Ketobacter alkanivorans: one gene and its partner. The protein of the gene in region 2 interacts with the protein of the main gene of each other region in a pairwise test. Links are inferred from orthologs where the notes say so. Each region holds a gene or a part of one and is shown on either strand. Other genes may lie near its edges.

Region 1 (9,866 bases), 600 kb from region 2 along the record:
GGTAAACATAAACAGCGCCATATCCGGACGCCCCCAAGGGCCGTACACCGTAAAGAATCGCAGCCCGGTGGTGGGAATATTGTAAAGATGACTGTAGGTATGGGCCATCAGCTCATTGGCTTTTTTACTGGCAGCATACAGAGACACGGGGTGATCCACGTTATCGTGAACAGAAAACGGCATACTGGTGTTGGCACCGTAAACGGAGCTGCTGGACGCATACACAAGATGCTCTACCCCATGATGGCGGCAACCTTCCAAAATATTGATGAACCCCATGATATTGGAGTCAACATAGGCGTGGGGGTTCACCAGGGAGTAGCGGACACCCGCTTGCGCCGCCATATTAACCACCCGCTGGGGCTGCTCTTTTTTGAATAGCGCCTCGAGTGTTGGGCGATCTTCCAGCGCGGCTTTGACGAAAGTGAAGCCTGCACGATCTTGTAGACGTGACAGACGAGCCTCTTTCAAGGCGACATCATAGTAGTCGTTCATGTTGTCGAGGCCGATGACTTCGTCACCTCGATCAAGCAGTTGCTGACTTAGCGCAGCCCCAATAAACCCTGCTGCGCCGGTTACCAATACCTTCATACTGTTTCGAACCCCTAACTGATGAACGCCTGACTCTTGATCTCTTGCACTTCGTCTCTGAGGCGGGCAGCCTCTTCAAATTTGAGATTTTTTGCCGCTTCGAACATTTGTTGTTCCAAATCTTTTATCAGCGCGGCTACCTGTCGAGGCTGCATAGTGGCCAAATCTCGACCAGTATCGGATTTCTTATCCGCAACCTTACGGCCAGCCTTACGCAGACTACCGGGAGCCCTGGCCCCTTCCATGATGTCTTCAACGGACTTTTTGATGCCGATGGGCGTTATGCCATTGGCTTCATTGAAGGCAACCTGTTTAGCTCTGCGGCGGGCGGTTTCGTCGATGGCGCGCTGCATGGAGTTCGTTATTTTATCCCCATACAGGATGGCTTTGCCATTCAGATTACGGGCTGCTCGCCCAATGGTCTGTATCAGGGAGCGTTCTGAGCGCAGAAATCCTTCTTTATCCGCATCGAGAATGGTGACCAAAGACACCTCTGGCATATCCAGCCCCTCACGCAGCAAGTTGATGCCCACAAGCACATCGAACTCCCCCAACCGCAGATCGCGAATGATCTCCACCCGCTCTACGGTGTCAATATCGGAATGCAAATAGCGGACTCGCACCCCATGCTCCATAAGATAGTCGGTCAGATCCTCCGCCATACGCTTGGTTAGGGTTGTAACCAGCACACGCTCTTGCTTGGCTACTGTGGCGTGTATCTGAGACAACAGGTCTTCCACCTGAGTCAGCGCAGGCCGCACTTCGATTTCAGGATCCACCAACCCGGTGGGCCGCACGATCTGTTCAACAATAGCTTGCTGATGCTCCGCCTCGTAATTGCCTGGGGTGGCGGACACAAAAATAGTCTGAGGGCACAAGGCCTCCCATTCTTCAAATTTCAGTGGGCGATTATCCAAAGCAGAAGGCAGTCGAAAACCATATTGAACCAGCGTTTCCTTGCGTGATCGGTCACCACGATACATTCCGCCTACCTGAGGGACGGTTACGTGTGACTCGTCAATCACCACCAGAGCGTTGTCTGGCAGGTATTCGAACAGGGTTGGCGGTGGCTCGCCAGGTGCCCGGCCAGAAAGATAGCGGGAATAGTTTTCGATGCCGGTGCAGTATCCAAGCTCTTGCATCATTTCGATATCAAAGCGAGTGCGCTCACTCAAACGTTGATGCTCCAGCAATTTGCCTTCATTGGAATAGAACTCGAGCCTATCGTGTAACTCAAGCTTGATGTTCTCAATGGCACCAACCACCGTTTCACGGGGCGTCACGTAGTGTGATTTCGGGTAGATCGTGTATCGGGGGATCTTCTGCAACACCTCTCCGGTCAGCGGATCGAACAGGGACAGGTTTTCCACTTCATCGTCGAACAACTCAATACGCAGTGCCTCTCGCTCCGATTCTGCGGGAAACACGTCAATAACCTCACCTCGCACACGATAGGTGGCGCGGTTGAATTCGAGGTCGTTGCGGGTGTACTGAAGTTCGGCCAGGCGACGCACAATCTTACGTTGATCAATCTGCTCACCACGATCCAGATGCAGCACCATATTAAGGTAACTACCAGGATCGCCCAAACCATAGATAGCGGACACGGTGGCCACTATCAGGACGTCTTCCCGCTCCAACAAAGCCTTGGTGGCAGACAGCCGCATCTGCTCGATATGCTCATTAATGGAGGAATCTTTGTCGATAAAGGTGTCGGATGCGGGTACGTAGGCTTCGGGCTGGTAATAATCGTAATAGGAAACAAAATACTCCACCGCATTATCAGGAAAGAAGTCTTTAAACTCTCCATACAGCTGTGCGGCCAGGGTTTTATTGTGAGCCATCACCAGTGTGGGGCGCTGAACCTGCTCCACCACATTGGCAACCGTAAAGGTTTTGCCGGAGCCGGTCACCCCCAGCAATGTCTGATGGGAAAGGCCGTCATTCAGGCCTTCCACCAACTGAGCAATGGCAGCGGGCTGGTCACCCGCTGGCTTATACTTGGAGTGAACCTTGAACTTTTTCACTACTAGTCTTTCGTTCCACGACCGTACTGGTCATCGAGACGAATGATGTCGTCTTCCCCCAGATAGGAACCCGTCTGGATTTCGATAATTTCCAACGGAATTTTTCCGGGGTTTTCCAGATAATGAACCTCACCCAAGGGAATATAAACCGATTGGTTCTCTGCCAGCAAAATGCTGTCTTCTCCCCTGCGGACACGGGCGGTACCTTGCACCACGACCCAATGCTCGGCACGATGATGATGCAGCTGAGTGGACAGCTTAGCACCCGGCTTCACCGTAATACGTTTTACTTGATAACGATCGCCAGCATCCACCGAGTCAAAACGACCCCAAGGTCGATGTACCTCGCGATGGAACTCATGTTCTGAGCGACCGCTGGCTTCAATTAACTTCACGATGTCTTTTACTTTTTGAACCTGGTTGATATCGGCCACCAGAACGGCGTCTGCAGTTTCCACCACAACCAAATCCTTAACGCCCAGACAAGTGACGAGTTTGCCGCTGGCATGCACCATGGTGTTGTGGGTATCCTGGGTGATCACATCACCCACCAAAACATTGCCCTGCTCGTCTTTGTCCTGCACTTCCCACAGAGATTGCCATGAACCCACGTCAGACCAACCGGAATCCAGAGGGATCACCACGGCTTTGTCGGTTTTCTCCATTACGGCATAATCGATTGAATCTTCCGGGCACGATTCAAATGCCTCGACACCAACACGAATAAAATCCAAGTCTTCATTGCGAGCATCCCAGGAAGCTTTTGCCGCATCATAAATAGCAGGGTTCAACCGCTTCAGTTCTGACAGATAAACATCCGCCCGAAACGCAAACATGCCGCTATTCCAGTAATAATCCCCGGCTTCCAAATACTGCTGCGCCAACTCCAGGTTTGGCTTTTCAACAAAGGCCTCTATTGGCTGGCTGGCACCCTCACCCGATCCTGAGGCTTTAATGTAGCCATAACCAGTCTCGGGCTTGGTAGGAACCACGCCAAAAGTAACCAAGTTACCCGCCATTGCAGACTGGTTGGCCTGCTCCAAAACCTGGAGGAAGGCTTCGTTATTTTCGATATGATGATCGGAAGGGAGAACCAGCAGGACGGATTCCGCATTTCGCTCCAACGCCGCAAAACTGGCCAGAGCGATGGCTGGCGCAGTGTTACGCCGGGCAGGCTCTAACACGATCTCAGCACCACTCAGGTTCAATGCCTGCACCTGATCGGCCAGCAGAAAACGCTGATCATTGGCGGTAACAAATACCGGCGGCTCATCAGCGACACTGCCTTTCAATCTCAGCACGGTGTCTTGAACTAACGAATATCCTGAACACAGCGGCAGGAATTGCTTGGGGTATGCAGAACGGGACAATGGCCACAATCGGGAGCCGCTGCCGCCAGACAAAATCACAGGAATCATGGGGTTACAAATCCTTCTTCAACAGCCAAAACAGGCCGACTATACCACAATTATGCGCTTTAAAAGCGAAAGCCCGTGAACCTGGTTCTACGGGCTTACACAGACAACAAAACGGGCACGGATATTATGAGTTCAATTTCTGCCGAACCGATGCCAATTTTACGCACAGTACGAATACTTCCATGGTTTTATTAATATCCGCCAGGGAGGGGAAACTCGGTGCCAAACGGATATTTTTATCTTCAGGATCTTTACCGTAAGGGTAAGTCGCCCCTGCAGGCGTCAGCTTGACCCCAGCCTCGGCGGCTAGCCTTACTATTTCCCGCGCCAAGCCCGGCCGTGCATCAAATGACACGAAATAACCACCTTCGGGCACGGTCCAGCACCCTAAATCCGATTCAGCAAAGCCGGCATCCAGGTGTTCCAGCACCGCGTCAAAGCGCGGACGAAGCAGTTCAGCGTGCTTGTTCATATGAGCCATAAGCCCGCTGTAATCACCAAAAAACTTTACGTGGCGCAGCTGATTCACCTTATCAGGGCCTATGGTGCACATTCCCAGATGCTTCTTAAAGTGCTTGAGGTTTTCCTCGGATGCCCCCATAAACGCAAGCCCGGCACCGGCAAAGGTTACTTTGGAGGTGGAGCCAAAAATCAGCACCGAATCCTCGGTGCCATGCTGGCGTGCCACATCCATCAGATTGGCCAGCACAGGCGCATCATCATGCAGCGCATGGATGGCATACGCGTTATCCCACATCACACGGAAGTTAGCACCGGCAATACGGCCCAACTGTGCAATCCGATCCACCACCTCATCGCTATAGACAATGCCTGAGGGATTGGAAAAACGCGGCACACACCAGATGCCTTTGATACAGGGATCGGATTTAACCAGTGCCTCCACTTCATCCATTACCGGGCCATTTTCGTCCATGGCAACTGGAATCATTTTGATCCCCAGTTCTTCACATATGCCGAAGTGACGATCGTAACCGGGCACCGGGCACAGAAACTTAATTTCGCCCTCAGCCGACCAGGCAGAACCTGGCCCACGCGCTCCAAACAGGTGCGTAAAAACAACACTTTGAAACATTAAGGTAAGGCTGGCATTACCGCCAATCAGTGTCTCGGAGGGTTTCACCCCCAACACCTGAGAAAATAGGGCTTTAGCCTCTGCAAGACCATCCAGACCGCCGTAATTTCTGCAATCATCGCCGCCTTCTGCCTTGTAGGAGCCCGCTAAAATACCATCGAGACCATTAGATAGATCCAGCTGAGATCCACTGGGTTTACCACGGGTTAAATCCAAATTGAGTTTGGCTGCCAATATATCGGAATACTGACTTTCCAAATCAACTAACTGTGCTTTTAATTCCTGAGCAGACGCTTGGTCAACGTACAAGGTATACCCCCTTGAAATACAGATGTGTGACGCTACGAAAACGACACTATAGTGCGTTGCAATTCTAATGCAATAGACGGGGCAGGACTCCGAATCAAAAAGTAGCCCGAAAAAAACCGGCACCCGCCTGATCCATCAAGCCCTTTGACGTCCCTGAAAAATCTCTAACTACCTGATAAAAAAATGGAAAAAATTGGTTGACCGAACAGGGGTGTGCCCTTAATATACGCGTCCTCAAGAGCTGATCCACAGTAGCTCAGTTGGTAGAGCAAGCGGCTGTTAACCGCTGGGTCGCAGGTTCGAGCCCTGCCTGTGGAGCCAATATTAAAAAGGAAGCCAGCTGGCTTCCTTTTTTTTGCCTGCAATTTCCCGCAATATTGTGTTTTGATACGCTGCCACAACCCGGACAGCACATATCAGACTGCCCTTAACAAGCCCTCATCAATCGCCACCATCTGCTTCCTGCCCAGTATCGTGAGCAGCACCATGGCACGCTCTTCGCCTTTAGCGCAAAGATACACCGCCTCGATTCCTTTGAAAGGCCCATCCTTGATAACCACCTCCTGATCAGCCTTAAACAAAGGCATATTACGAAAGCCGTTCTCTTTGAACCTGAGATACTCGATGAATTTGTCGTCAACCTGCGCCCACCAGTCGCCAAACTTGAGCATCTTCTGCACCCCTCGGGTGCTCTTGATCGCTACAAAATGAGTCGCCAGACAGGAGAGATTAATAAACATGTAGCCGGTGAACAGCGCTTCGCGCTTGCCCTTCTTATCGATCAGCCAAGGGCAATAAACGTCAAGATCCTGATTTTCGAGATGGGTAACTGCGCGCCCTTCTTGTCGGGCTTTAGTTTTTATGACATACCAGGACATCGATCCTTCCCCTGAATAAACGGCTTCCTTTCGCCTTTATTAGCTATTGAAAATTAAGCATTTTTATTGGCGGCGTATAAGCTTACAGTATTGTACTTTAGATGGGATGCCTCAACCCTTTTTTACCAAACTAGAACAGTTTTTAACCCAAACAGGATGACCACATGAATACCAGCCGCCCCCCGAAAACGGTTTCTGCCTCTTCTGTGCAGAACCATGTATACAAAGTATTCCCCAACGATCTGAACGCGCACTATACGGTGTTCGGTGGCCTGGTTATGTCGTTATGTGACCGTGTAGCACTGGTGGTATCCGAGCGCCACAGCGGAAAAATCTGCGTAACAGCCTCCGTTGATTCATTTCACTTTGTGGCGCCGGCCAAAGACGGAGACACCCTTTTGATCAGCGCCGCAGTTAACAGAACCTGGTCAAGCTCTATGGAGATCGGCGTGCGCGTGGATGCGGAGAATTCATTTTCGGGGGAAAGCAAGCACATTGTATCGGCCTATTTCACGTTCGTGGCACTGGATGAAGATAACAGACCCTGTGAGGTGCCAGACATACAGCCCATGTCGGAAGATGAAATCAGACGTTACAACGGGGCCCAGGTAAGACGGGATGCCCGCCTTAGAACCCGGGAAAGCTTAAAGAGCATGAAATAATTATTGAACCGTGGACTCCGAGCCCTGAGTGGCCGTTTCAGAATTCTGCAGCTGCGCGATCATGTACTCAATGCCGTTATTTTTGAAATCCTCGGCACTGGCAGTTTTGAAGCTCTGCAGCACGCTCACGCCCTCAACGACGATGTCGTAAACCTGCCAGTTACTGGCATTGCGACCCACAAACAATTTATAGCTGATATTGTATTTGGTACCGGTCTTAACCTCGGTAACAACGCTATTGACCGCAGCCTGATCGCCCTTGTCATTCTGGCGTGCGCCAGTGACTTCCAGATCGTATTTTTTCGATGGATCATACTGGCTCACCAACGATAGGGATACACGCTGACGAAAGGCTTGGGTATAACGAACACGCTGATCTGGGGTAATCTTGCGCCAGTTCTTACCCAGAATCTGCTTGGCCATGGTTTCGAAGCTGACATAGGGTGCAAGCACCTCATCGCCAATTGTGATCAGGTGTGTTTTATCCGCTGCGATTTTATCCTGATCAGCTTGTAATCGCTCATTAACCGCTTCAAACAGGGAGGTGATCAACTTGTCTGGCTCAGCTTTACTCTCAGCCATAGCGGACGGCACCATCGAACCCATTGCCAACACCAGGAACAGGGCAAACTGAATTGTCATCGCCATAGGTTTACGCACTGTATACACAATATTCTCCAACCGATTCCGCTTAATTGACCAGTATAAAAACCCGTACCGGTTAATAAAAGGTAAATATTTCACTCAACACTGATTCGACCTTTGTTCCTGGCAAGGGTTCCTTTGCCGATTCCCTTCACGCCTGCCAGCTCGGCGGGTGACTGGAACGGCCCATTTTGCTGACGATAAGCCACAATAGCCGCCGCCTTCTTTGGGCCAACCCCCACCAACGCTCTGGAGAGGGTCAGCTCATCCGCCAAGTTGATGTTTATAGGCAGCGGAATAAAATATTGCTGCTTGTCCCCACTGAATGCCGCGCCCGGCCACCCACTGCAAAGGGCGAACAGCATCAGTAAGATGGGCAGTATTCGCATGACCAATCCTTGGAAAACGATGTTTCCAATAAGACAGGTCGGTGTTAAAAATCAGGCCTGTGCAGCGAGGCTCTTCAAGACATTATCTAACGCCACACGAGGATTGGAAGCCTGAGCGATGGGGCGACCGATCACCATATAGTCCACCCCCGCAGCCACGGCATCAGGCGGCGTCATGACTCTGCGTTGATCCCCAGCTTCTGATCCCACCGGTCGAATACCGGGCGTAACCAGGCTGAAATCGGCCCCAAACATTGGCTTCAGAATCGGTGCTTCCTGGGCAGAGCACACGACTCCATGCAAGCCTGAGTCCTTGGTAAGCTGAGCCAGTCGCTTAACCTGATCAATAGGCTCGAGATCCAAGCCCAGCTCTGTTAAATCGCTGCGCTCCATACTGGTAAGCACGGTAACGGCAATCAACTGGGTTCCTGTACCGGCCTGATCGACGGCTTTGCGGGCAGCTTCCATCATACGGCGACCGCCGCTGGCATGGACGTTCACCATCCAAACCCCAAGATCTGCCGCCACCCCACAGGCTTTGGCTACGGTGTTGGGGATATCGTGGAATTTCAGATCCAGAAACACTTCAAAGCGCTTTTGATGCAGCGCCTTTATGATGGATGGGCCTTCGCGGGTAAACAATTCTTTGCCCACCTTGATACGACACTTGGCCGGATCCAGTTGGTCAGCCACTTCCAGAGCCTGTTCACGATACTGAAAGTCCAGCGCCACTATGATGGGTGATTGACATGCCATGGGTATGCTCCTGATTAATCTATGCGCCAGAAACGACTATTCGCCTTCCAGACCCTGGATCGGCCGTACCGCCCCCCAGGTCTTACAAGTGGGGCATTTCCAGTGCAAGGTTTTGCCGTCAAACCCGCACTCGGTACACCGATAGATGGGCTTGTCTTTAATGAGTTTTTGGGTAAACGCCTGGAGGATGCCAAGATTATCTTTTTCATCACCCTCTGCGCGGGACATCTGCAAACTGATCAACCGATCCAGCCCTTTTACCGACGGCCGCTTCTTGAGATATTCAGACAAAACGAAAGCTCCGGACTGCTCCCCTTCCAGCTGCGTTACCAGATCCGATAATTCTATCACGATGGAGATTGCGGGAGTTTTCTCAAGACACTCAAACAGATATTTGGATAACTCGCTCATTTGACCGAGCTTTTCGTAGTTATCGTGCAACAAGGGCAGCGTATCGGGTACAAAGGCTGGATCTTGATCCAGCACCTTGCGCAACACTTTAACCGCCTCGCCATGATTGTTGGTTTCGGTTTCAAGCTCCGCCAGTATCATAGTGGCACGCACGCAGCATTTATCGGCTTGCTGTGCTTTTTTCACCTCCCGCCGCACCTGAACGTAATCCCCCAACTTCAGGCCCTGTTCGGCCAGCTCACAATGATAGTGGGCCAACCCAACCTGCAGCGACTTGCCTTTGGCAATCAGTTTCTCTGCCACCTCAATGCATTGCAGCCACTCACGCTCTTGCTCGTAAATAGTGAGCAAATATTCCAGTGCCTTGACTTGATTGAGGTTGTTTTCTTCAGCAATTTCCTTCAACAGGCGCTCGGATCGATCCAAAACTCCTGCTTTAAGGTAATCACGAGCCAGCTCCAGTTTAACGGCAGAATGCTGGGCTTTGTTCAGGTCCGAGCGTGCCAGAAGATCCTGATGAATGCGAATCGAGCGATCCACCTCACCACGTCGCCGGAACAGACTGCCCATCACAATATGGGTTTCGAACGTATCGCCATTTACATCCAGGGTTTTGAGAAGCAGATCCACTGCCTCATCCTGCTTTTCATTCAATAGCAGATTAAGGCCATCAAAATATTCTTTACC
Region 2 (10,327 bases):
GCGGATGCATCGGGTGACGCGTGTACCACTTTGGCGCCAAACTGGGTGTCTGCATCCCTCAGTTCAATGGTGGCAGTGTCTGTAACGGCGAGTATTTTGATCGGTGAGGCGCTATTCTCGGTGTCGTTTTCTGAGTTAACGGCTACCAGCATAATTTTTTGTCCAGAGAAGGGGCTTAGGTCTACCGCTCCGGAGTTGTAGACAACTGTGCTGCCGATCGCTGCCTGGATTTCAACGGTTCCAGTGGGCAGCGCGCCTGCATCGATGCTGTCTTTGAAGTCGAAATTAAACGCAGGCGTATAACCGCTGATGCTGTCACCTGGTGCGGTCAAATAGATATCAACAGCGCCTGCGGCTGATGCACCATGAACCACTACTGTAGCCACCTCTCCATCTGCGGGGGCTGCTGTCGATTCTTGCACTACGATAGGCTCGATGCTGCTTACGGTGTTAAGAGCTATAACAGTGGGGGAGGCATTTTTGTTGATGGCAAAGCCATCCACGTCGATAACGGTGGCGTTGCCTCCTGGAATGATGCCTTCAACTTGTACCCGGTAGCTACCGGCGCGCACGGTTTGGAAACCAGAGCTTTCTGCGTAATCCAGGTTTTCGATACTTGTCTTGCCGTTGAGGATAACATTGACCGGTGGCGCATCTACCGATGCGTGGATAACGCGTAGTTCGCCTTTGGGGAAGAATTTGTCGTATTTTTCGTCATCACAACCGGTGAGTACGAGGGTGGATGCGATGGCGGCACTGAGTGTGGTTATCTTATGCATAGTCGTTCTCCTGTTGGTCTCGGAGCAACCATTGCTCCGAGGCTTGCAGTGACTATGCGCTGGTGCGCGTCAACGTTGCGTGAGTCTGGCGTGAACGAGTTGTGAACGCAGCTATTTTTTTTCCAGGAGCGGCTTGAGGAAGCGACCGGTGTGGGATTTTTTTAGTTTTGCTACCTGTTCCGGTGTTCCTTCGGCGATTATCTGACCACCACCGCTGCCTCCCTCTGGCCCTAAATCCACTATCCAATCTGCTGTTTTAATCACATCGAGGTTGTGTTCGATGATGACGACGGTGTTGCCTTTGTCGCGCAGACGATGCAGTACGGTCAGCAATTGTTGTATGTCGTGGAAATGAAGGCCGGTAGTGGGTTCGTCAAGTATATAAAGTGTTTTGCCCGTGTCCCGTTTGGAAAGCTCCTTGGACAGTTTGATGCGCTGGGCTTCGCCACCGGAAAGGGTGGTTGCTGATTGTCCGAGGCGGATATAGGACAGGCCGACGTCCACCAGGGTTTGCAGTTTGCGCGCGATAACCGGGACGTTTTCAAAGAACTCCAGGCCGTCTTCTACTGTCATATCCAGTAGCTCGCTTATGTTTTTGCCTTTATAGCGAATCTCGAGGGTCTCTCGGTTGTAGCGTTTGCTCTTGCAGATATCGCAGGGTACGTACATGTCAGGCAAAAAGTGCATCTCTACTTTAATGACGCCATCGCCCTGACAGGCTTCGCAGCGACCACCCTTGACGTTAAAACTGAAACGGCCCGGCGTATAGCCTCGTGAGCGCGCTTCCTGAGTGCCTGCAAACAGTTCGCGAATGGGTGTAAACAGGCCTGTATAGGTTGCGGGGTTTGATCGGGGGGTTCGGCCGATTGGGCTTTGGTCTATGTCGACTACTTTGTCGAAGTGGTCGATACCGTGGAATTCTCCGTAAGGGGCCGGTTTCAGAGTGGTTGCGCCATTCAGTAGTGTGGCCGCCAGTGGGAATAAAGTGCCGTTAATCAGTGTGGATTTGCCTGAGCCGGATACACCGGTTACGCAGGTCATCAGGCCCACGGGCAGGCTTAGGTTTACGTTCTGCAAGTTGTTGCCGTGGGCGCCGTGAATTTGTAGTTGGCGATCTGGGTCATTGCTGGTGCGCTGGGCAGGAATCTCGATGGCCTTGGTGCCTTTCAGATACTGGCCAGTGATGGATTTGCGGCATGACATGATTTGCTCGAGGCTGCCGGCGCGGAGCACTTCGCCGCCGTGTACGCCTGCACCTGGGCCGATGTCGATGATGAAGTCTGCAGCGCGGATGGCGTCTTCGTCGTGCTCTACCACGATAACGGTATTACCCATGTCCCGCAGGCGCGTGAGGGTGGCCAGTAAGCGCTCATTGTCGCGTTGGTGCAGGCCTATGGAGGGTTCGTCGAGGATATAGAGAACCCCTACCAGTCCGGCACCGATTTGGCTAGCCAGTCGAATTCGTTGGGCTTCGCCACCGGATAAGGTTTCTGCTTTGCGGTTGAGGGAGAGGTATTCGAGGCCGACATTTACCAGAAACTGCAGGCGCTCGCGGATTTCTTTGAGTATTTTCTCGGCAATTTCGCCTTTTTTGCCTGTTAGTTTGAGCGCTTTGAAGTGGGTGAGGGCGTCTCCTACTGGCAATTTCACCACCTCAGGCAGCGGCACGGATTCGATGTAGACGTTGCGAGCGGCACGGTTCAGGCGGGAGCCGTGACAGCTTTGGCAGTCCGCTATGCTGAGGTATTTGGCCAGCTCTTCCCGTACGGCATCGGATTCTGTTTCCCGGTAGCGGCGCTCCATATTGGGAATGATGCCTTCGAAAGGGTGGTTGCGGGTAATGACATCGCCCCTATCGTTCAGGTAGCGGAATGGAACAGGATCGTTTCCGGTGCCTTGTAATATGATGCTGCGGGCTTTTTTGGTCAGTTTTCCGAACGGTTTGTCGATGTCGAAGCCGATGTGCTCCGCCAGGGATTTGAGCATTTGGAAGTAATAGACGCTGCGGCGATCCCAGCCTTTGATAGCGCCTTCCGCCAGGCTGAGGTCTGCGGATACCACGATGGCGTCTTCGTCGAAGAATTGGTTGACGCCGAGCCCGTCACAGGTGCTGCAGGCTCCGGCCGGGTTATTGAATGAGAACAGCCGCGGTTCCAGTTCGCTCAGGTTGTAGTTACAGACCGGGCAGGCAAATTTGGAGGAAAACAGCAGGGATTCTTTTTCGTCATCCATATTGGTGACGACGGCGGTACCGCCGGCGAGGTTGATGGCGGTTTCAAACGATTCTGCCAGACGTAACCCCATGTCTTCTTTAACTTTAAATCGATCCACTACCACTTCAATGGTGTGTTTCTTTTTCTTGTCGATTTTGGGCAGCTGATCCAGGTCTACCACGATGCCGTCGATGCGGGCGCGGATGAAGCCGTCTGCTCTTAATTCTTCAAACAGGTGCAGGTGTTCACCTTTCTTATCCTGGATCACGGGTGCCAACAGCATGTAGCGTTTGTCGCCGGGCAGCGCCATGACCTCGTCGACCATCTCACTGATGGTCTGGGCTTCCAGCGGTAGATCGTGATCCGGGCAGCGGGGTGTGCCTACCCGAGCGTAGAGCAGACGCAGGTAATCGTAGATCTCGGTGATGGTGCCCACGGTGGATCGCGGGTTGTGTGACGTGCTTTTTTGCTCGATGGAGATGGCAGGAGAGAGGCCTTCGATGTGGTCTACATCGGGCTTCTCCATCAGAGACAGGAACTGGCGGGCATAGGTGGATAGAGATTCCACATAACGGCGCTGGCCTTCGGCGTAGAGGGTGTCGAAGGCCAGGGATGATTTGCCAGAACCGGACAGCCCGGTAATTACGATGAACTTGTCCCTGGGAATGTCCAGGTTGATGTTTTTCAGGTTGTGCGTACGTGCTCCGCGAACTTGAATGGTGTCCATCAGTAACCCCCTGCAAAATAAACCCGCAAGTATAGAGATATTGGGTTGGTCACACTAGCGGCATTGGGCCTTGTTCAGCTTGAAGTTTGAATATGAGGAATAAGTGGACGGATAGTCGTTCATGGCTCTACGAGAGCTGGGCCATAGGTGATAGAATCATCGCCCTGTTTGGTTGTATAAAGCTGTTATGAATTCCTTTGAAATTAGGGCCACTTGGTCCCTCGCTAGCCTGTTTGCAATGAGAATGCTGGGATTGTTCATGATCTTGCCGGTATTTGCGCTCTATGGCGAAAGTTTGGTTGGCGCTACACCTGGCTTGATCGGCTTGGCCATCGGAGCCTATGGGCTGACCCAGGCCATGTTGCAGGTCCCGTTTGGCTTGTTGTCCGATCGCATTGGGCGTAAGCCTGTGATTGTCATGGGCTTGCTGGTGTTTTTGGTCGGCAGCCTGGTGGCGGCCGAGGCAGATTCTATATATGGGGTTATTGCCGGGCGTGCCTTGCAGGGTGCCGGTGCCATAGCCAGTGCCATCATGGCCCTGCTGACGGATTTAACCAGGGATGATCAACGAGCCAAGGCCATGGCCATGGTGGGTGCCAGTATCGGTATGTCGTTTGCGCTGGCGCTGGTGGTGGGGCCTGTCCTGTCGGGTTGGTTCCAGCTGGAAGGCCTGTTTATCTTTACTGCCGTGTTGGCGGGGCTGGGGATAGCCTTGACGTTGTGGGTTGTGCCTTCACCGGATATGCGGCGGGTGTATCGGGATACGCGGCCTGTGATGGCGCAGTTCTCGGATGTATTGAAGGATGCTGATTTGTTGCGCCTGGATCTGGGCGTATTCGTGCTGCACATGATGTTGACGGCGTCTTTTGTGGTGCTGCCGGGTTGGTTGCTCAATAATGCTGCCATTGCGAAGGAGCAGCATTGGGTGGTTTATTTGCCCATTCTTTTCCTGTCGTTTGTCTTAATGTTACCGATGATGATCGTGGCAGAGAAAGCCCGCAAAATTAAGCAGGTCTTTCTGGTGGCCATCGTGTTGCTGGTGTTATCGCTGTTTTCTCTCAGTCAGTGGCATGACAGTGTCTGGTCCATTGCGGCGGGTTTGTTTGTGTTTTTCTGGGGGTTTAATCTGCTGGAGGCGTTATTGCCTTCTCTGGTCAGCAAACTGGCGGCTCCTGGCTTTAAGGGCACGTCGATGGGGGTGTACTCTTCCTGTCAGTTCCTGGGCGCGTTTGTAGGAGGGGCCGGTGGCGGATGGTTGATGGGTCATTATGGCGATGGCGCTGTCTATCTGATGGCCAGTGGCATGGCAGCGGTTTGGCTGTTGTTTGCGCTGGGTATGAAGCAGCCACCCTACCTGCAAAGTGTGACTTTGCCATTGTCCGGGGAAGGCGATCTGGACTCTGGTGTTTGGGCATCACGCTTGATGACGGTCGTTGGGGTTGAGGAGGCCGTGGTGATTGAGGAAGATCGGGCCGCCTATTTAAAGGTGGACAACGCGCGTCTGGATAGAGAACAATTGATGCGATTGTCTCAACCGACATTACAAAGTCAGGCCGAACCGGCCTGAATACAGAATAAGCATTGCTATAACGGGAGATTCTCATGGCACAACGCGGAGTGAACAAGGTAATTTTGGTGGGCAATCTGGGGCAGGAGCCTGAAACTCGGTATCTGCCCAGTGGCGGTGCTGTGACTAACATTTCAATTGCCACCAGTGAAACCTGGAAAGACAAGAATTCAGGCCAGATGCAGGAGCGCACGGAATGGCATCGGGTGGTGTTTTTCAATCGCTTGGCTGAGATTGCTGGCGAATATCTAAAAAAGGGCACCAAAGTGTATATCGAAGGTGCCCTGCGCACCCGTAAATGGCAGGATCAGAGCGGCTCGGATCGTTACACCACGGAAATCGTGGCGTCTGAAATGCAAATGCTGGATTCTCGTGGTGGTGCTGGCGGTGGCTCGGATGATGGATTTTCCGGTTATGACCAGATGCCTGAAGCGCGGGGCTCAGCCCCTGCACCTGCGGCCAGCAGCAGTGCTCCCAGCCCGTCACCTGCGGGTTCAGATTTTGAAGACGATATCCCGTTCTAAGTAAATTATGTCCTCTCTGGCAATGGGGCCGGGTTAACAAAGTATGTTAAGCTGGCCTCTTGGCGTAAACTAATAAGAATAAGCTAGAAGTTAAGGAGAGGGACTCCCTTCCGTCCCGAGCCATGAAAATACGCAATCTGATTCTTGTAGGCGTGCTTTCCTGCATTGTTTTTGCTATCGCACTGTTGCCCGCCAGTCTTCTGTGGAATGCCGTATCCGGATCGCTCCAAGGTTCTCCGTTGCAGGTGGAACGGGTTGGCGGCACGGTTTGGAACGGATATGCGTTGGCCAATGTGCGAACCCCCGTGTTGCAAGGGCCTGTGGTGTTGGATTGGCGGCTCAAAGGCTATCGCCTGCTGTTGGGAGAATTGGCGGTTGGATTGCACCTTGAAGGTAATGCTTTTCAGATCACCGGTGGTGGCCATTGGGGTTTGTGGGGCAAAGGCATCACGCACCTAAATGGTGACGTACAGGCTTCCATGCTGGATCAGTCCCTCAGGGAATTCGGTATTTCAGCCTCCGGCGTGCTCAAGGTCGATGAGGTCAATATAAACCTGTCCGGAACCACCATCACGACCGCAGAAGGTATGATTAGCTGGAGTGGTGGTTCGGTGACTGCTCCGGGGCGCGGTTCCCGCAATCCTATTGATTTTCCTCCAGTAAACGGGCAAGTTCGTGAAGAAGAGGGCAACCTTTATCTGACCGTAACAGAAGCTCGTGGTAATCAGCTGCTGGGTGAGCTGGGCCTTTTGCCAGAAAAGGGCCTGGGCAGCTTAAAAGTATTGCAGAGGGTCTTGAGTTTGGCAGGCATGAGCCCTGGTGGGGATGATAATAAAGTGCTGGCCAATATGCAGCAGCCTTTACCCTTTTAAGGCATTGTAAGTATTGAATGCTAATCTGTTATTAAAGAGTACGGTCTTATTCGCAAGCGTTGAACCTTAAGGTAAAGTGAGGTTCATATAACAAGAATAAGCACCCTGAACGTCAGGAGACGATTTTGACAGCGGATACCCAATTAAATCCTTGGGTGAAAAGAGCCAACAGCACTGCCTGTGTGATCCTGGTGATTGCAACAGCCTTCGTGCTGGTGAAGCTCGCCTATCTCTTTGTGGACACTTCCGTCGGCGCACCACCATTGCTGTATGGCCAGCAGAGCCAGATCGGTCAGCCAATGGGGCGTCAGGATAAAGTCGATACCTCAGCTATTTCCATGTGGTCGTTGTTTGGTCGTGAAGGCCAGAAAGTCGTTAAGAACGATCAACCTAAAGATGTGGATGCCCCTAAAACGCGTTTGAGCCTGGAACTGCAAGCGGTGTTTGTTGCGCCGGTTGAAGAGCGATCTACGGCTATGATCGCCGAATCCCGCAAAGACAGCGAGCTGTACCACGTCGGTGACAAGGTGCCCGGTAATGTGACGTTGGCCGCCGTGTTTCAGGATCGAGTGCTGTTGAATCGAAATGGTCAGTTGGAAGCATTGTATTTCCCCGAGAACAGTAAAGGCGGGCTGACTAGGTCAAGCGGCGATTCCAGTAGCAGCCGCAGTCGCACCAGTCGCAGCTCCAGAACGTCGTCCACCAGTGGTCGTGCGCCCAATTCGCGCCCCGGTTTTGGTGGCGATCGTGCAGGTATAACCAAGCAGGCTCAGTCTGCCATGGCAGAACAGATGGTCAGCACACTTCGCGATCAGATTGCGCAGGATCCGGGTGAGCTGCTCAGCCAATTCGGCTTGGCATCCAATAACGGGCGCGGTTATCGCGTTGCGGAGAACCCCAACCCGATGCTGGCTGCGGTGGGTGCAAAGCCTGGTGATATTATCTTGGCGGTGAATGGTCGAAACGTTGGTGACCCTTCCCAGGATGTAACGCTCATAGAACAAGTGATGCAGGATGGGACTGTGCGTGTTTCCATGGAACGCAATGGTCGTCAATTTGATTCTGAGTACGCCCTTCCGGGGCTGTAAGCAACACGAAGTGTTTGGACAATCGAATATGAATAAGCGGTGGGTCGGAAGCGAGATCAAGATGAAAATGACGCGGGCAATGGTAGCGTTGAGCTTGGTATTGATGATGCCTCTTGTTGCGTGGGCAGCAACAGACAAAGAGGGCGCATGGAAGATCAATATGAAGAAAGCGGACATCCGCACCTTCATTGAGCAGGTGTCGGATATTACCGGCTACAGCTTTATCGTTGACCCGCGGGTTAAGGGTGAGGTCACGGTTGTATCCAATACTGAAATGTCTTCCAGCGACATCTTTGACATGTTCCAGAGTGTGCTGAGGATTCATGGTTACGCGTCGGTAAAAACCGGTAGTGTGGTTAAAATTGTGCCAACACAAGGTGCCAAGCAGGAAGATCTGCCATTGGGCGGCTCCGGCCTTGGTAACGAGAAGATGGTGACCCGCGTGATTCCGGTTGAAAATACCAATGCCACAGAGCTGGTGCCGATTTTGCGTCCGATGGTGCCACAGTATGGCCACCTGGCGGCGGTGAGTTCTGCCAACGCGCTGATCATCAGCGATCATGCTAATAATATTGCCCGTATTATCGAGATCATAAAGCGTATCGACAGCGCTGAAAGTGAAGAAGTCGAAGTGGTTCAACTGAAATATGCGTGGGTGGGTGATGTGGTTAAAACCCTCGAGCAGCTTACGCCCGTTGAAACCGGTAGCAGCAAAAAATCGTCTCGCAGCAGCGGCAATGTTCGAGTCCGTGTTGTGGCCGAGGAGCGCACCAATCGCTTGATTCTGCGTGGTGAAAAGTCTGCTCGTGCCAGGGTGAAAGCCTTGTTGGTGGACTTGGATCGACCCGTTGAAAACAGCGGTTCGACTCAGGTGATTTATCTGCGCCATGCTGAGGCAGAAAAGGTAGCGGAGATATTGAGTGCTTTGGTGTCGGGGCAGTCGGCTACAGGGGGTGGTAAGTCTTCTGGTCGATCTTCGGGCAAGGCTGCAGCCACATTGGCGTCTTCTGCTCCTGTTGCAAACGCCAGTGATATTACGATTCAGGCCGATGAGACTTTGAACGCCCTGATTGTTCGTGCAGCGCCAGCCGATCTGGCTGAGATTCGCAATATCGTGGATCAATTGGATGTGCGCAGAGCGCAGGTATTGATCGAGGCTGCTTTTGTTGAAGTGGCGGGCACTGCCAGCGAGGCGCTGGGTGTGCAGTGGGGGTATGGCAACCCGGAAAAAGGTGTCGGCGGAACCAGCCTTGCGGTGCCTGGCCAATTGTCTCTCTCCTCTATCGCTGGGTTGATTGATGGTGGTAGTGGTGACAGTTCTGATACCAGTACTTCGTTTTCAGGTTTGCTGGCCGGTGGTGCCAATCAGAATGGCAGCACAAAAATGGGCATTGTGATTCAGGCGGTGGAATCCAATTCCAACACCAACCTGCTGTCTACCCCAAGTATTATGACCCTCGATAACGAGGAAGCGGAAATCATTGTGGGTGAGAACGTGCCCTTTATTACCGGCACCAGCCTGAGCAGTAATAACGATAACCCGTTCCAAACCATCGAGCGTCAGGATGTTGGTTTGACATTGCGGGTCACCCCGCAGATTAATGACGGTAATGTCGTGCGTTTGCAGTTGGTGCAGGAGGTTTCCAATGTCAGTAATGAAACTATCACCGGTGCTGCCGACATCTCAACTCAGAAGCGCTCTGTGAAATCCGTGATTTTGGCCAACGACGGTGAAATCATTGTGACGGGTGGTTTGGTGCGCGATGATATGGAAGAGGTCGTCAACAAGGTGCCACTGTTGGGTGATATTCCCTTGTTGGGGGCGTTGTTCAGAGCGACAGGCCAGAAAATCGTGAAGCGTAATTTGCTGCTGTTCCTGCAGCCGACCATCATTCGGAATGACCAAGCAGCTAATGAAGCGAGTCAGGAGAAATACAATCAGATGCGTAACCTGAGTTTGCGTATTGATCAATATGGGAACATCGAGCGGGAGACGCCTCGATCTGCGTTCCCTGAAGATGGGCGTGATGTTCTTAAAAACGGCCTTCGTTTCGGTGTTAATGGAGAGGAATCTGCGGCGGCTGCAGAAGAGTAAAGCGCAGGTGCGGAGTTCAGCAACAAACAAAAAGGGCCTTTGAGGCCCTTTTTTGTTTGTCTGTCATTGATATGCCCGGTGTATGCCCCGGTTCTGTTACACCATCGGTGCGGCGTTCTTTTTCCAGCTTTTCTTCTGGAAGCGTTTATCCCAGCTTTTGAAGCGTTTGCGGCAATAGGTGTTCAGGTCATCGTAGCCGGAGAAATACAAATCGCTACCGTCCTTGATGCTGACATCGTATTCGCAGTAATCGTTGCTGTGATCACGGCAAATCAGTGGTCGAACTTCGTAAATGCCGCAGCGCCCATCACTCTGTAAATGGGTGCATTGGCTTAATACCAATAGGAACCAGCCGTCATCATCCTTGAAAATATGGATGTTTTTGTGGGAGATCTGCCACAGCAGCAGATCAAAGTCCTTCATGGTGGTGGGTTTGTCTATGTTCTGGGTGACATACTGGCA

Evidence for each region.
Region 1: the proteins of uvrA (region 2) and uvrB interact in binary tests that used the Escherichia coli proteins (3 or more experiments, as listed by UniProt). The link is inferred for Ketobacter alkanivorans from one-to-one orthologs.

What each region holds. Positions count from the first base shown.
Region 1 is NZ_CP022684.1:855,281-865,146, forward strand. What follows is about bases 113-3,006. They hold uvrB (excinuclease ABC subunit UvrB), read right to left. Parts: upstream 2,619-3,006; coding sequence 606-2,618; downstream 113-605. Other genes in these bases: Kalk_RS03465 (NAD-dependent epimerase), read right to left, coding at 113-591; Kalk_RS03475 (mannose-1-phosphate guanylyltransferase/mannose-6-phosphate isomerase), read right to left, coding at 2,621-3,006. Outside these bases: more of Kalk_RS03465, read right to left, coding at 1-112; more of Kalk_RS03475, read right to left, coding at 3,007-4,036; Kalk_RS03480 (aminotransferase class I/II-fold pyridoxal phosphate-dependent enzyme), read right to left, coding at 4,161-5,438; Kalk_RS03490 (transcription termination/antitermination NusG family protein), read right to left, coding at 5,855-6,316; Kalk_RS03495 (acyl-CoA thioesterase), read left to right, coding at 6,481-6,978; Kalk_RS03500 (MlaC/ttg2D family ABC transporter substrate-binding protein), read right to left, coding at 6,979-7,647; Kalk_RS03505 (ComEA family DNA-binding protein), read right to left, coding at 7,719-8,012; pyrF (orotidine-5'-phosphate decarboxylase), read right to left, coding at 8,064-8,768; lipopolysaccharide assembly protein LapB, read right to left, coding at 8,805-9,866. UniProt on the Escherichia coli protein: The UvrABC repair system catalyzes the recognition and processing of DNA lesions. A damage recognition complex composed of 2 UvrA and 2 UvrB subunits scans DNA for abnormalities.
Region 2 is NZ_CP022684.1:1,453,245-1,463,571, reverse strand. Bases 691-4,045 are described here. They hold uvrA (excinuclease ABC subunit UvrA), read right to left. Parts: upstream 3,720-4,045; coding sequence 891-3,719; downstream 691-890. Other genes in these bases: Kalk_RS06195 (MFS transporter), read left to right, coding at 3,907-4,045; Kalk_RS06205 (DUF4397 domain-containing protein), read right to left, coding at 691-779. In the rest of the region: more of Kalk_RS06205, read right to left, coding at 1-690; more of Kalk_RS06195, read left to right, coding at 4,046-5,286; ssb (single-stranded DNA-binding protein), read left to right, coding at 5,322-5,810; gspN (type II secretion system protein N), read left to right, coding at 5,933-6,682; Kalk_RS06180 (type II secretion system protein N), read left to right, coding at 6,808-7,770; type II secretion system secretin GspD, read left to right, coding at 7,799-9,865; Kalk_RS06170 (YkgJ family cysteine cluster protein), read right to left, coding at 9,962-10,327. UniProt on the Escherichia coli protein: The UvrABC repair system catalyzes the recognition and processing of DNA lesions. UvrA is an ATPase and a DNA-binding protein. A damage recognition complex composed of 2 UvrA and 2 UvrB subunits scans DNA for abnormalities.